DNA from 4 places in the Pseudonocardia sp. DxW genome. Region 1 is predicted to be linked to each of the others. Evidence: predicted binding sites of a transcription regulator. Region 1 holds the regulator's gene; each other region holds the start of a gene.
What was found. The regulator LexA, encoded in region 1, represses DNA repair genes until DNA is damaged. The targets are predictions, from matches to a motif close to CGAACACGTGTTCG.
Positions count from the first base shown of each region.

Region 2: the regulator LexA is predicted to act here: its motif matches at 1,711-1,724, upstream of recN (DNA repair protein RecN).
Region 3: the regulator LexA is predicted to act here: its motif matches at 1,864-1,877, upstream of ACVJO7_RS06815 (BldC family transcriptional regulator).
Region 4: the regulator LexA is predicted to act here: its motif matches at 2,100-2,113, upstream of uvrA (excinuclease ABC subunit UvrA).

Region 1 is NZ_JBZFLK010000007.1:23,091-26,813, forward strand. It holds gene ACVJO7_RS12495 (hypothetical protein) at 99-266, opposite strand; gene ACVJO7_RS12500 (hypothetical protein) at 960-1,136, opposite strand; gene lexA (transcriptional repressor LexA) at 1,614-2,348, shown strand; gene ACVJO7_RS12510 (hypothetical protein) at 2,397-3,386, opposite strand; gene hflX (GTPase HflX) at 3,707-3,723, opposite strand, start outside.
Region 2 is NZ_JBZFLK010000039.1:25,898-29,620, forward strand. It holds gene recN (DNA repair protein RecN) at 1-1,653, opposite strand, end outside; gene ACVJO7_RS32525 (NAD kinase) at 1,755-2,678, opposite strand; gene ACVJO7_RS32530 (TlyA family RNA methyltransferase) at 2,675-3,493, opposite strand; gene ACVJO7_RS32535 (hypothetical protein) at 3,496-3,702, opposite strand.
Region 3 is NZ_JBZFLK010000003.1:341,871-345,593, forward strand. It holds gene ACVJO7_RS06805 (1,4-dihydroxy-2-naphthoate polyprenyltransferase) at 1-892, shown strand, start outside; gene ACVJO7_RS06810 (DUF4229 domain-containing protein) at 1,427-1,744, opposite strand; gene ACVJO7_RS06815 (BldC family transcriptional regulator) at 2,002-2,214, shown strand; gene ACVJO7_RS06820 (hypothetical protein) at 2,276-2,506, shown strand; partial or broken gene ACVJO7_RS06825 (MinD/ParA family ATP-binding protein) at 2,635-3,513, opposite strand.
Region 4 is NZ_JBZFLK010000002.1:257,623-261,345, reverse strand. It holds gene ACVJO7_RS04010 (hypothetical protein) at 928-1,086, opposite strand; gene ACVJO7_RS04005 (MBL fold metallo-hydrolase) at 1,319-1,993, opposite strand; gene uvrA (excinuclease ABC subunit UvrA) at 2,309-3,723, shown strand, end outside.

The DNA of each region.
Region 1 (3,723 bases):
CCCGCTCGGCCCCGCAGCGCACGGCACGGCCGCCGACCGGTCGCATCGCATACGCCGCGGACCCCGCTCGGCCCGGCGGGTTCCCGGCGCGCCCGGCGTCACGGAGCGGCCGGAGCCGTCGCCGCCGGCCCGGGTGCCGGGGCGACCTCGGCGTTCCATCCGGCCGCCGCATCCCCGAGCAGCCCCAGGACCACGACCACCGTGGCCGAGCAGACCACCGTGGCGACCCCGGCCAGCAGTCGCTCACCCCGTGAGCGACGTCGCACCACCGGACGGTGCCGCCGGGCAGGGGCCACGCAGTGGCGCCCCGGTGGGCGCACCGCGCGGACCCGCGCAGTCGCGTGCCCGGCCGGAGCCGCCCCGGGATTCCGGGTGAAGGCCACGCCAGATCCGGCGACCCGGGACGCCGTGGACGCAGCAGGGAACGCCACGCTCGACGCCACGGCCGGGGCCGCGGCGGACGCCGCTCCCGGGCCGGCGGGCGATGTACGTGGACCGGAGGCCCGCTCGGGGGCACCGGAGGCCCGCTCGGGCACCTCGGATCCGGGGACGGGCATGTCCCACCGGGCGGCGGCCCGGGCCGCCGCGGATCCGCGGGCCGGACGCCGCGCCCCGGCACAGCGCACCGCGTGGGCGGCCCCGGCACGCACCCGCTCGCGCACCCCGGCAGCGCCGGACCACTGCGGCGCATTCGCGGCCGCCGCCCGGCCCGGCCGACCGGTCCGTGGCCGCGGTGCCACCTCACGCACGTCGAGCTCTCGCATGGCTCCTCCTGCTCCTCGAGGACCACCCGCCTGCTGCGGCGGAACGGTCACCGTCGACGCCGGCCACACCCGGCCACGCGTCCCGCCCATCCCGCCCGGCCCTTCCCCGGGGCCGGTCGAACGGGCGTGCGAGCTGTGTAGCACCGGGCACCGACAGGAATCGGATCGCCGCTGCTCAGCCCGCTCCGGCCGGGCTCAGTGGCCGGCCGGCAGCACGCTCTGGACGACCACCGACGGCGGTGTCGACACCGCCGCCACCACCGCTGCCGAGACCTCCGCGAGCAGACCCAGCCCGATCACCGTCGCCGCCGAGGCGAGCCCGATCCCCAGTCCCTGGACGGCCCGCCGCAGCACGCCACCGGGTGCCGCCACACCCCGCGCCCGGGCGACCGACCACCCCGCTCGCGCCGGCCACGCCAACCGCACCGGCCGCACCGACCACGCCGGCCGCACCGGCCGCGCCGACCGCGCCGACCGCGCCGACCGCGCCGGCTGCACCGGCCGCGCCCGTTGCGCCCGTTGCGCTGACCGCGTCGGCTGCATCGGCCGCCTCGACTGCTCAGTTCGCCCCGGGCTCGCCGGCGGCACGGATCGCGCCTGCCGCCCGACCTCCCACGGCCGGACCTCGGTCACCACACCCATGCCGCTCGCCTCCCTGCCCGCACGGGACGCCCGCCCCGGACACCCCGACGCTCGAATCGATGTTCGATCGAACGCCTGTGCGATGTTCTACCACCGGTGCCCGACGGAATCCACGACACGCGGGTGACGAACTTCGAACGCATGTTTGGCGGACCGGCCGAAGGCGGCTAGTGTCCGTGCCGGTACATCCTCGAGGAGGCGAATGCGATGGCAGCGGACGAGTCCGGAGGCGGTGCGTCCCCCGGGCGGGGTTCCGCCGACGTCCGGGAGTTCCCCGAGCCCCCGGCCGACACGCGCGGTCTGACCCCGCGGCAGCGGAAGGTCCTGGCGGTGATCCGGGACTGGGTCGACCGCTACGGCTACCCGCCGAGCGTGCGGGAGATCGGCGACGCGGTGGGGCTGACCTCCACGTCGTCGGTGCACCACCAGCTGCGGACCCTGGAGCGCAAGGGATTCCTGCGCCGGGACCCGAACCGGACCCGTGCGGTCGACGTGCGCAGCCCCGACCAGACCGCCGCGGGCGACGGGACCGACGCCGACACCGAGGCAGGGCGCTCGGAGCGGCCGGCACCCGCGTTCGTGCCGCTGCTCGGCGACATCGCCGCCGGTGGGCCGATCCTGGCCGAGCAGGCCGTGCAGGACGTGTTCCCGCTCCCCCGCGAGATCGTCGGCGAGGGCACCCTGTTCCTGCTGAACGTCAAGGGTGACTCCATGGTGGACGCGGCGATCACCGACGGGGACTGGGTCGTCGTCCGGCAGCAGCCGGTCGCGGAACAGGGCGAGGTGGTCGCGGCGATGATCGACGGCGAGGCGACCGTCAAGACGTTCCGGCGCCGGGACGGTCACATCTGGCTGATGCCGGCCAACGACGCCTACGAGCCGATCCCGGGTGACGAGGCGTCGATCCTGGGCCGGGTCGTCGCGGTGCTGCGCCGGCTCTGAGCCGACCCCCGGGCCGGGGCACGGTGCCGATCCCGAGCCGGGGCACGGTCACCGCCTGCGGCGGCCGTGCAGCGCCATCGCCCCGACCCCGGCGAGCAGCACCGCGACGACGACCGCCATCCCGGCCGCGGCGGGCAGCCACGGCGGGAAGGACCGGACGTCGGGTGCCTCCGCCGGCTGGGCCGCGACCGGTGCGGCCGGTGCCGTCGCGGCGGCAACCGCACCGGCGACCGACCGGATCGCGGCCGGTGACAGGCCCCGCGCCTCGGTGGCGGAGTGCAGCGTCCCGCGGCCGTCCAGAGCCACCGCCTCGCCCTGCGGCTCACCGGGCAGCGGCACCTGCAGCGGGGCCCCGCCCAGCGCCCCGACCAGGACGTCCCCGGTCACCGGGCCGTCGGGCAGCGGGAACAGCCAGGCGTCGGTGTAGGTGCGCAGGGCCGCGGCCCGCCCGCCGTCCGCCGCGACCGGTCCGACGGCGCCGCCGGTGATCGTCCGCGTGCCGACCGCGCCCAGCGGGCCGCCGATGGTCGCCGAGTACGGCAGGACGGCGTCGGCCACCCGTTCCAGCGCCACCGCCGAGTCCTCGGTGAGCGGCTCCGCGGGCCGGTACAGCCCGGCCGCCCCGGTGGTCTTGTCCACGATCAGCGGGGTCCCGTCGTCGGCGAGGAGCACCGCCTCGGCGTCCCGCGGACCGTCCGGGTAGACGAGGTCGTAGCTGCGGGGCGGTCCGTCGACCGGCAGCACGACCAGGCGCACCGACTCGCGGCGCGCCGTGTTGTCGCCGATGTCGGCGAGCCAGAGCCCGCCGTCCGGTGTGCGGCCGAGATCCTCGACGTCGGTGACCCGCACCGGGGCGTCCCGTTGCGCCGTCACCGTGCAACCCACCGGATCGAGGGTGAACACCTCGGCGGTGCCGCCGCCGTCGACGATCGCCTGATAGTGCTGCGGCGGCTCCCCCGGTGCGCCGTCGGTGACGAGCCCGGAGATCTCGGCCAGTCGCGGATCCTCGATCGTGCAGACCGGGCGCGGCTCGTCCACGGACGACGGGTCAGCGTCAGGCGGCGGGACGACCGGGCGCGCGGCCGGCGGCGGCGCCCCAGGCATTCCGGGCGCGCCGGCCGTCCCGACGGCAGGCGGCCCGGCGGCCGCCACTGCGCAGGCCGGCCCGAGTGTCACGAGGAGCAGACCCACGGCGGCCCACCGCAGCGTTCCCGGGGCGGCCCGCCGCAGCGTTCCCGGGGCGGCCCGCCGCAGCGTTCCCGGGGCGGCCCGCCGCAGCGTCCCCAGGGCGGCCCGCCGCCGTGTCACCCGGACGCGGCCGCCCGGCCCGCCCCTCGATCCGGCCCGGACCGCCCGGGTCAGCGCCCCGCCGCCG
Region 2 (3,723 bases), on a different contig from region 1:
GAGCATCCGGGCCAGCTCCGCGGTGCGCTCCCCCTCCGCGAGCCGCTGCACGCTGGAGCGGGTCACCCCGGCACCGGACGCCTTCTGCACGACGAGATGCCGGTCCGCGTAGGCCGCCACCTGCGGCAGGTGCGTCACGACGATCACCTGGTGCCGGGCCGCGAGCCGGGCCAGCCGGCGCCCGATCTCGACCGCCGCCCGACCGCCGACGCCGGCGTCGACCTCGTCGAACACCATGGTCGGGACCGGATCGGCACCGGCCAGCGCGACCTCGAGCGCCAGCATCACCCGGGACAGCTCGCCGCCGGAGGCACCCTTGTGCAGCGGCTGGGCCGTGGCTCCGGCGTGCGCGACGAGCCGGATCTCGACCTCGTCGACACCGCCGGTACCGGCATGGCACTCGCGGCCGCCGACCACCAGCACCGGACCGGAGTCGCCCGCCGGGCGCGGCGCGACGCCGACCTGCAGCCGGGCGTCGCGCATCGCGAGCCCGGCGAGCTCGGCGGTCGTGGCCTCCGCCAGCCGCCCGGCCGCCTCGGTGCGGGCCGCGGTCACCGCCGCGGCGTGCCGGGCCAGCTCGGCCGCCAGCTCGTCCCGGCGGGCGGCGAGCCCGGCCAGCGCGTCGTCGGAGGTGTCGAGGCCGCTGAGCCGCTCGCGGGCGGTGTGCGCCCAGTCCAGGACGCCGTCGGTGTCGGCGGCGTACTTGCGGGTGAGCGAGCGCAGCTCCGCCTGCCGGGCGAGCACCTGCTCCAGCCGTTCCGGATCCGCGTCGAGCCGGTCCAGGTAGCCGGACAGCTCGGCGCCGGTGTCGGCGAGCACGGCCAGCACCTCCGCGAGCCGCGGCCCCAGCTCCCGCAGTGCCGGGTCACCGCTGCCCTCGGTGAGCGAGCGGGCCTGCCCGACGAGACCGACCGCGCCGGGGAGCTCACCGTCGTCCGGGCCGCACAGCGCCGCCCTGGCTGACTCGGCGGCGGCCCGCAGGTCGTCCGCCTCGGCCATCCGGCGGGCCAGCTCGACGAGCTCTCGGTCCTCCCCCGGCTGCGGATCGACGGCCTCGATCTCGGCCAGGCCGTGCCGCAGCATGTCGGCCTCCTGGGCCAGCCGGCGCGCGTTGCCCCGGCGCTCGGCGAGCTCGGCGACGACGGCGGTCCACTCGGAGCGCACCCGCCGGTACTCGGCCAACGGGACCGCCACCGGGTCGCCGGCGAACCGGTCGAGCAGCGCCCGCTGGTCCGAGCTGCGGAGCAGGCGCAGCTGGTCGTTCTGGCCGTGCACCGCCAGCTGCGCCTCGGCCAGCCTGCCGAGCACCCCGACCGGGACCGACCGGCCGCCCAGGTGGGCCCGGGACCGGCCGTCGGCGGAGACGGTGCGCGCCGCGATCAGGGTGCCGTCGTCGTCCGGTTCGGCGCCGACCTCCTCGGCCAGCTCGACCGCCCCCGGAGACGCCGCGAAGCGGCCCTCGACGACCGCCCGCTTCGCCCCGGCCGACACCCGCGACGACTCCGCGCGGCCGCCGCCGAGCAGGTTCAGTCCGGTCACGACCATGGTCTTGCCCGCGCCGGTCTCACCGGTCAGCACGGTCAGGCCCGGGTCGAGCTCCAGGGTCGCGTCGTCGATCACTCCGAGGCCCTGGATCCGCATCTCGGCCAACATGGGTGGGACCATACGTTCGACCCCCGACGGAGAACATCGCCGACACGCGCCGTGGGCCGAACGGGTGTTCGTACGGTCGTCCCCGTGCGCCGAGCGGTCGATCAGGTGTTCGATGACCGCCGTTGCTGGGCGCCGCGCCAGCCCCGTACCGGGAGATCGAACTTGCGGACCAGCCGGTCGGCGAACGGCTGCGCGGCCAGCCGCACCATCCGCACCGGCTCGGCGGCGCGGGTCAGCTCGACCCGGGCGCCCGGCGGCACCGCGATCGTCCGGCGGCCGTCGCAGTCCAGCACCGCGGACGGCCCGTCCGCGGACACCTCGATCGCGACCGCGCTGTCCGGCGCGACCACCATCGGCCGCGCGAAGAGCGCGTGCGCGTTGCTCGGGACGACCAGCATCGCCTGCACCTGCGGCCAGATCAGCGGGCCGCCCGCGGAGAACGCGTAGGCGGTGGATCCGGTCGGTGTGGAGCACAGCACCCCGTCGCAGCCGAACGAGGACACCGGCCGGCCGTCGACCTCCAGCACGACCTCCAGGATCCGGCCCCGGGTGGTCTTCTCGACGACGGCCTCGTTGAGCGCCCAGGTCCGGCCCAGCACGTGCCCGTTGGAGCGGACCACGGCCTGCAGCGTCGTCCGTTCCTCGACCTCGTAGGCCCCGGCGGCGAGCTTGTCGAGGGCCTCGTCGAGGGTGTCCTCCTCGGCCTCGGCGAGGAACCCGACGTGGCCCAGGTTCACCCCGAGCAGCGGCACCCCGGACGGCCGGGCGAGATCGGCGGCGCGCAGCAGCGTCCCGTCGCCGCCGAGGACGAGGACCGCCTCCGCGCCGGCCGCGCAGTCCGGCCCGGCCGCGACCTGGACGGGAGCGAGATCGGCCGGCAGATCGGGATCGGCGCCGATCTCGGCCCACTCGTCGGCCAGCACCCGGGTGCGCAGCCCCAGCGCGCCGAGCTCGGCCATCACCCGCAGTGCCGTCTTGCGGTTCGCCGGACGCCCGGTGTGCAGGACGAGCAGGACCTCCCTCATGCCGGGCCGTCCGCGACGGCGGCGGCCAGCATCGGCTCCAGCTCGGGACCGGGACCGGGTTCGCCGCCGTCGGGGCGCCGCAGGTGCAGGAAGTACTCGACGTTGCCGGACGGGCCGGGCAGCGGGCTGGCCACGGCGCCGAGCACCTGCAGCCCGAGCCCGCCGGCCGCGGTGGCGACGCCGTGCAGCGCCTCGGTGCGCAGTCCCGGGTCGCGGACCACCCCGCCGGAGCCGAGCCGCTGCTTGCCGACCTCGAACTGCGGCTTGACCATCGGGAGCAGGTCCCCGCCGGGAGCGGTGCAGGCGGCGAGCGCGGGCAGCACCGTGCGCAGCGAGATGAAGGACAGATCGGCGACGGTCAGGTCGACCGGCCCGCCGATCTGCTCCGGTTCCAGCGCGCGGACGTTCGTGCGGTCGTGCACCAGGACCCGCTCGTCGGACTGCAGCCTCCAGACGAGCTGGCCGTAGCCGACGTCGACGGCGACGACCTCGCGGGCGCCGCGGTCGAGCAGCACGTCGGTGAAGCCGCCGGTGGAGGCGCCTGCGTCCAGGCAGCGCCGCCCCGCGGGCTCGACGGCCGGGAAGGCCGCCAGCGCGCCGAGCAGCTTCCGGGCACCGCGCGAGGCCCACTCCGGGCCCTCGTCCGGCCGGACGACGACCGGTGCGTCCCGTTCGACGACCGTCGCCGGCTTCGCGGCGGGCATCCCGTTCACGGTGACCCGGCCGGCCGCGATGAGCTCGGCGGCCTGGCCGCGGGACCGGGCGAGCTTGCGCCGGACGAGCTCGGCGTCCAGCCGTGCGCGGGTGGGCGGCACGCTCAGTCCCGTTCCGGCCCGGCGCCCAGGGCGCGGCCGAGCGCGGCGTGCACCCGCTCGAACGCGGCCGGGTGCTCGGAGACCGGCCGGTCGGCGAGATCGTCGAGCCCGGCGACGGCCGCCTCGACGTCGGCACGCAGCGCGGAGACCGGCCGGTCTGCCGCCTGCCGCGGGTCACCGGGACGCGGGCCGGGGGTGGGGACGCTCATCGATGATCTCCGGGGACGGGG
Region 3 (3,723 bases), on a different contig from region 1:
CAGCACGGCAGAGTGGATCGAGGGAGCGCGCCCGCGCACCCTGCCCACCGCGATCTCCCCCGTCCTCGTCGGAACCGGTTCGGCGCTGGGCGCCGGCGTCGTGGCCCCCGGCTCCGCGCTGCTCGCGCTGCTGGTCGCGGTCGCGCTGGTGATCGGGGTGAACTTCGCCAACGACTACTCCGACGGCATCCGCGGCACCGACGACGAGCGCGTCGGACCGCAGCGGCTGGTCGGCTCCCGGGCCGCCCGGCCCGCGACGGTGAAGGCGGCCGCGTTCGGCTGCTTCGGCGTCGCCGCACTCGCCGGGATCGCGCTGACCGCCGTGTCCGGCCAGTGGTGGCTGATCGCCGTCGGGGCGCTGTGCATCGTCGGGGCGTGGTTCTACACCGGCGGGAGCCGCCCGTACGGCTACGCGGGCCTCGGCGAGGTCGCCGTGTTCGTGTTCTTCGGCCCGGTCGCGGTGCTCGGCACCGCGCTCACCCAGGCCGGGGTGGTGGACCCGGCGACCGTCGGTGTGTCGATCGGCGCCGGCCTGCTGACCTGCGCCGTGCTGGTCGCGAACAACCTGCGCGACATCCCCGGCGACCGGATCGCCGGCAAGACGACGCTCGCGGTGCGGCTGGGCGGACCCGCCACCCGCACGCTGTACGTGACGCTCGTCCTGGTGCCGTTCGTGATCGCCGTCGCCGCCGCGTTCGACCGGCCGGGCCTGCTGGTCGTGCTGGTGGCGCTGCCCGCGGCGGTGCGTCCGGTGCGCGCGGTGCTCGGCGGCGCCGACGGTCCGGAGCTGATCCCGGTGCTCCGCGACACCGGTCTGCTGCTGCTCGCCTGGGCGCTGGCCGTCGGGGTCGGTCTCGCGGTCGGTTTCGGCGGCGGCATCGCGGGCGGCTGAGCGCCGGGCAGCCGCCGGGAGTCGGGTCCGGGCCCGAGAACCGTTCCGGGCCCCGGCGCAGTGCCGGCCGCGTTCCGCGGAACGCCCGCCGGGCCGGTGGGTCCGCCGCGCCCACCATCCGCTGCACAGGATCTGTCACGGGCTGTGCGAGGTACCGGAACGAGAACCGGCAGCCGCGTTCCGCGGAACGCGGGCGGGATCGGTCGGCCGGGCACAGGGGGCCGGGGTCGGGATCGGGGGCCGGCGCACCGAGGTCGGTCCGGTGGGACAGGCCGAGGTTCCCGCTCGACGGCCGCGCCACCGGGTGCCGGACATCACGGCGGCCGGGATACCCGGCCACTGCGCCGCGCTCCGGCACCGCGTTCCGCGGAACGCCGGCAACCGCGTTCCGCGGAACGCCGGACGCCCGGCACGGCGGTTCCGCGGAACGCCGGACACGCGCGCCGTGCTCCTCACCGACGGCGCGCAGCCACCGTGATCCCGTTCCGCGGAACGCGCCGCGGCGAGAACAGCGCGTGGACAGGGGCCGGCAGGTCAGTCGCGGTCGTCGCCGCGCAGCTTGGCCCGGAGCGACTCCCGCTCGGCCGAGCGGCGGGCGTTGGCGACGGCCAGCGCCCGGTCCAGCCGGGACCTCAGACCGCGGAACAGCAGCATCGACAGCGGGAGCGCCACGATCAGCGCCACCAGCAACGCGACCAGCAGCGGCACCCCGGCGAGGCCGAGCAGCAGGGCGATGACGGCCAGCAGACCGAGCCGGGCGAGAGCGTAGAGCGCCACCGTGGCGGCCAGCCCGGGCTCGCCGGCGCGAGCCCGCGCCGCGGCCTGCGGCGGCGGTGTCGTCGGGGACGTCATGCCGTCCAGGGTACGGTCCTGCGGCCGGAGCCCGGAGCCGCGCGCTCGGAGACGGGAACCACCCGTGATGTCCGCTTCAGGAACTTCATCGGCTTTGCCCTTTAAGAACCCTTTACCTCCGGACAACCGTTCGAGTACCTGAGGTCTGAGGTGTCACGATGGCCCGGAAACAACGAGCGGTGACCGCTCCGAGGAGCTTCGGGAGATCCCTCCCAGCACCGCGACTCGGCACCACGCTGCATTTCCGGGAGGATTCCATGGCAGCTCCGACGCAGGCCCCCGAGCGACTGCTGACCCCGGGCGAGGTCGCCACCCTCTTCCGCGTCGACCCCAAGACCGTGACGCGCTGGGCGTCCGCCGGGCGGATCGGTTCGATCCGCACCCCCGGTGGCCACCGCCGCTTCCGCGAGTCCGAGGTCCGCGGACTGCTGGCGGACCTCACCAGCGAGGCGAGCCCCGGGCTCCGCTGAACCCGCGACTTCACTCGCACGTCAGGCCACCTTCGCTACGCTGGACAGCGGAGGTGGCCTGATGTTGTTCCTGATCCTTCTGCTCGGCGCGGCCGTCGTCGCGGTGCTGCTCGTCCGGACCCTCCGGTCCGAGCAGGTGGTCGCCGACAGGCTCCCGCAGCCCGAGCTCCCCTGGATGACCGGTCAGAAGGCGCAGAAGCCGCGCGCGACCGGTCCCGATGACGACCCGGACTTCCTACGTGAACTCGACGAGAAGGTCCGCAACCAGGAGGACCCGCCGGAGCGGGCCTGACCGGACCGAGCCCGTCCCAGCCCCTCCGATCTGCCCGACCAGAGTCCCAAGAAGTCTTGACCGAAGGGCGGTCCACCGGCTCCGGTGGACCGCCCTTCAGTGTTTCCGGTCACATCCGGCGGTGACGCTCAGACCGGGAACCCGTCCGCGACGGCGGCGGCGAGCTCCAGCAGCGCGGTCCGGGTCGGTTCCTCCAGGCGGTCGAGGTCGATCTCCGCGCCCTCCTCCAGGTGCGGATCGAACGGCACCCGCACGACCGCCCGGCACCGGCCGGCGAAGTGCTCCGCGACCCGGTCGAGGTCGACCCCGCCGCCCGCCCGCCGGTACACCGAGTTGATCACGACGACGGCGTTCCGGACGAGATTGCCGTAGCCGTGCGCGTCCAGCCAGTCCAGCGTCGCCGACGCGCTGCGGGCACCGTCGATCGACCCGGACGACACGATCACGAGCTGATCGGCCATCCCCAGCACCCCGTACATCGCGGAGTGCATCAGGCCGGTCCCGCAGTCGGTCAGCACCAGGTTGTAGAAGTGCTCCAGCAGGTCGACCGCACGCCGGTAGTCGTCCTCGCTGAACGCCTCCGACACGGCCGGGTCCTGCTCGCTGGCCAGTACCTCCAGCCGCGACTGCCCCTGCGAGGTGTACGAGCGGACGTCGGTGTAGCGCCGCACCCGGTCGGAGTCGCGGAGCAGGTGCCGGACGGTCGCGGTCGTCTCCAGCGGGATCTTCTGGCTGAGCGTCCCCCGGTCCGGGTTCGCGTCCACCGCGACGACCCGGTCACCGCGGTGCGAGGCGAACGTCGCACCCAGCGTCGCGGTGACCGTCGTCTTCCCGACGCCACCCTTGAGGCTCAGCATCGCGATCTTGTGGGCGTTGAGCAGCGGCCGGTTCAGCCGGGACACCAGATCCCGGCGGTGCAGCTCGGCGGGGCTCTCCCCCGGGTTCACCAGTCCACCGGTGAGCAGGTAGACGAACCGGCGCCAGCCGCTCTCCGGCGGTCGCCGCGGGCTGCCGGACCGGTGTGGTGTCAGGTCGAGCCCGCCGTGCGCGCCGTCGCTCCGGCGGTGCTGCCCGTGGCGGGCCTCGACCGCCTCGGGCGCGGTCCAGCGCGGCCGGCGTGCCCCGGACTCCGGCGCCGGCCGGGCCCCGCCGGTGCGGGAGCCGTTGTCCCGGCGCGCCCGGTCGGACGCCTCGCGCTCGGCCGCATCGCGGTCCCA
Region 4 (3,723 bases), on a different contig from region 1:
GTCCGGGCTGCATATCGATCACTCCGTCGGTCGGCCTGGGCGGGGCGGTGCTCATCCCCGCCCCGTACGTCGCCGCTGGGTGATCGGGCGTTCCGGCCGGCCGGAACCGTGGCCGGTGCGTGGCCAACGATCACCGCCGGACAGCGGTGCGTCCCCGGCGGAGGACTGGCCTCGATCGGCCGGGCCAACGGCTCGCGGAACACCCGGCCGCCGGTGAGCCGGCGGAGCGTCCGCCGGCCGGGCCGTTCGAGGGTTCCCCAGTCGGCACAGGCGGTGCCGCGACAGACGAAGCGGCGGTTCTGCGGGTGCCGATGGGTGCGCTCGCCCCGGAAGCACGGACACGTTGACCAGGGCCGCACCGTGAACCAGGCGAAGGGTACGACGGCCGCGACCATGATCAGGAACGTCAACCACGGCGAGATGGTCACGCCGGACGCTGGGCCCCCTGTCCAGGCTGCAGGTCGCGCCGTAAACCGAACGACCCGCCTGCGCTGCGGATGCTGTCGCCCGTGTGGGGTCAATCGGACGGAGCGGCATAGTGCCGGGATGGATACACGCAACCTGACTAATGCGCAGTAGGAGACGGGACGACGGAGACGACCGTCGGGGAGGGGCTGGAGCTGGGGCTGCTGGCTGTCGGCGTCGAGGTTGTGACGAGCGAGGAGCAGGCCCTGGAGTCCGCGATCGGACGGCCAGCGCAGCACACGTCGTGATACCGCGGCCGTGGGCTCCCGGTCGCCGCCAGGATCATCAGCGGGGCGACACGGTCGGCTGAGTGTGATTTGCAGCACAGTTCTGCTGCACGCAATGCATCCTCCGCGCGCCGGGTGGTCGCACCGGAGCGACGAGCGAACAACATAGTTGCGATTCCGGCGCGAACACACCCGTTCGAGGGTTACCTGACCGGGGGATGTCTCTATGTGGTTGTCAAGCCGCGGCGAGGGCCGGATCGGGTTCGGTGGCCGTCGGTGGGGCGTAGAGCGCGTGGTCGCGGAGCATCGCGAACAGGACGTCGGTGCGGCGGCGGGCCAGGCAGCCTCGCAGACCCGCCAGCCGCGCCTCGGTCCGTCGATCTCGGCCAGGCACTCCGCGCAGACCAGGCCGGACTCGGCGCGGCGGCGGCGAGCGCGAGCCGGTTGCGCCGGGCGCGGTTGCTCGGCCAGGTGGCCGCGGTGCTGCGGGCGCGGGGATGGCGGGCAGGATGGTGCACGGGCCGGGCCTCCCTTTGGTCAAGGCCCCGGTGTGCTGCTCACGACAGCCTTCGGGGCCGCCTACACGGCATAGGCGGCCCCGAAACGCGGACGGTGCTGGGAGCCGGCTACCAGCCGCGCGCCTTCCACTCCGGCAGCCCCGGGCGCTGCTCGCCGATCGTCGAGTCGTCCCCGTGCCCCGGGTAGAACCACGTCTCGTCGGGCAGCACGTCGAAGACCCGCTCCTCCAGGTCGGCGAGCAGCTGCACGTTGTCCTCCGCCGACCAGGTCTTGCCCGGCCCGCCGGGGAACAGGCTGTCCCCGGTGAACAGGTGCGGCCGGTCGTCGCCGCGGTAGAGCAGCGCGATCGAGCCGGGGGTGTGCCCGCGCAGGTGAATGACCTCCAGCTCGATCTCGCCGAAGGCGATCCGGTCGCCGTGTCCGACCAGCTCGTCCATCGGCGCGGGGAGCTCGGGCGCGTCCTCCGGGTGTGCGATCAGCCGGGGCTCGAACATGCCGGCGATCGCGCCGAGTGCCTGCCAGTGGTCGTGGTGCCGGTGCGTGGTCACCAGGTGCCGCAGGTCGGGGCGCTCGTCGGTGGCGCCGATCAGGTCGGCGATCCGGCTCGGCTCGGCCGCCGCGTCGACCAGCAGCGCCTCGCCCGAGGACTTGCAGACGAGCAGGTAGGCGTTGTTGTCCATCTCGCCGACCGAGATCTTGCTGATGCTGAGCCGGTCCAGGTCGCGGCGGATCGCGGCGCCGCCGGGATCGGTGTGACCGGTGTAGTTCTCCAGGACGTCCACGGCGCGAGGGTAGCGGCCTGTACCGCCCGCCGCGGTGGGGCGAACCCGCCGGTGCCTGCTGCGGCCCGCCCGACGCCGTCCGGGGGCCGTCCCCCGCCCGTCCGGTCGAACATGCGTACGAGTATCGTGCACGGTGTACCGACCGGCGCGTGGCGGCGTGCATCCACCGAGGGACGGCCGCTGCGAGGCCCGCTCGTCGCGTTCCTGTCAGGGGTGCGGCCTAGCATCGGATCCGGAACTGGGACGACCCTCGCCAGCCAGGAGGCGCGCATCGTGAGCGACCACAGCACCGACCGCCCGGACGTCGGCGGCACCCTGTCCCCGGGTGCGTCGCCGGTCCCCGGCGGTCCACGGCTGGTCGTCCGCGGCGCCCGCGAGCACAACCTGCAGGGCGTCGACATCGACCTGCCCCGGGACAGCATGATCGTGTTCACCGGGCTGTCCGGCTCCGGCAAGTCCAGCCTGGCGTTCGACACGATCTTCGCCGAGGGGCAGCGCCGGTACGTCGAGTCGCTCTCGGCCTACGCGCGGCAGTTCCTCGGCCAGATGGACAAGCCCGATGTCGACTTCATCGAGGGGCTCTCGCCCGCGGTGTCGATCGACCAGAAGTCGACCAACCGCAACCCGCGGTCGACCGTCGGCACGATCACCGAGATCCACGACTACCTGCGTCTGCTCTACGCCCGTGCCGGCATCCCGCACTGCCCGCAGTGCGGCGAGCGGATCGAGAAGCAGACCCCGCAGCAGATCGTCGACCAGGTGCTGGAGATGGAGCAGGGTAGCCGGTTCCAGGTGCTCGCGCCGGTCGTGCGGACCCGCAAGGGCGAGTTCGTCGACCTGTTCTCCACCCTGCAGTCGCAGGGCTACTCGCGGGTGCTGGTCGACGGCACGGTGCACCAGCTGTCCGACCCGCCGAAGCTGAAGAAGCAGGAGAAGCACGACATCTCGGTGGTCGTCGACCGGCTCTCGGTCAAGGCGACGGCCAAGCAGCGGCTCACCGACTCGGTCGAGACCGCGCTGCGCCTCGCCGACGGCCTGGTCGTGCTCGACTTCGTCGATCTCCCGGCCGACGACCCGGTCCGCGAGCGGCGCTTCTCCGAGCGGATGGCCTGCCCGAACGGGCACACCATCGCGGTCGACGACCTGGAGCCGCGCACCTTCTCCTTCAACTCGCCCTACGGCGCCTGCCCGGCCTGCACCGGTCTCGGCATCAAGAAGGAGGTCGATCCGGAGCTCGTCGTGCCGGATCCGGACCGTTCCCTGCAGGACGGGGCGATCGCACCCTGGTCGGCCGGGCACAACGCCGAGTACTTCGGCCGGCTGCTGTCCGGGCTGTCGACCGCGATCGGGTTCCGGATGGACACGCCGTGGCGCAAGCTGCCGGCCGCCGCGCAGAAGGCGGTGCTGCAGGGCAGCGACGACCAGGTGCACGTGCGGTACCGGAACCGGTACGGCCGGGAGCGCTCGTACTACGCCAACTTCGAGGGCGTCATGCCGTTCCTGGAGCGGCGTCTGGAGCAGACCGAGTCGGAGTCGCAGCGCGAGCGCTACGAGGGCTACATGCGCGACATCCCGTGCCCGGCCTGCGGCGGCTCCCGGCTGCGGCCCGAGGTCCTGTCGGTCACGATGCCGCACCGCGACCTGGGGGAGCGGTCCATCGCCCAGGTCTCGAACATGTCGGTCGCCGAGTGCGCCGACTTCCTCAACGGCATGGTTCTCGACGACCGCCA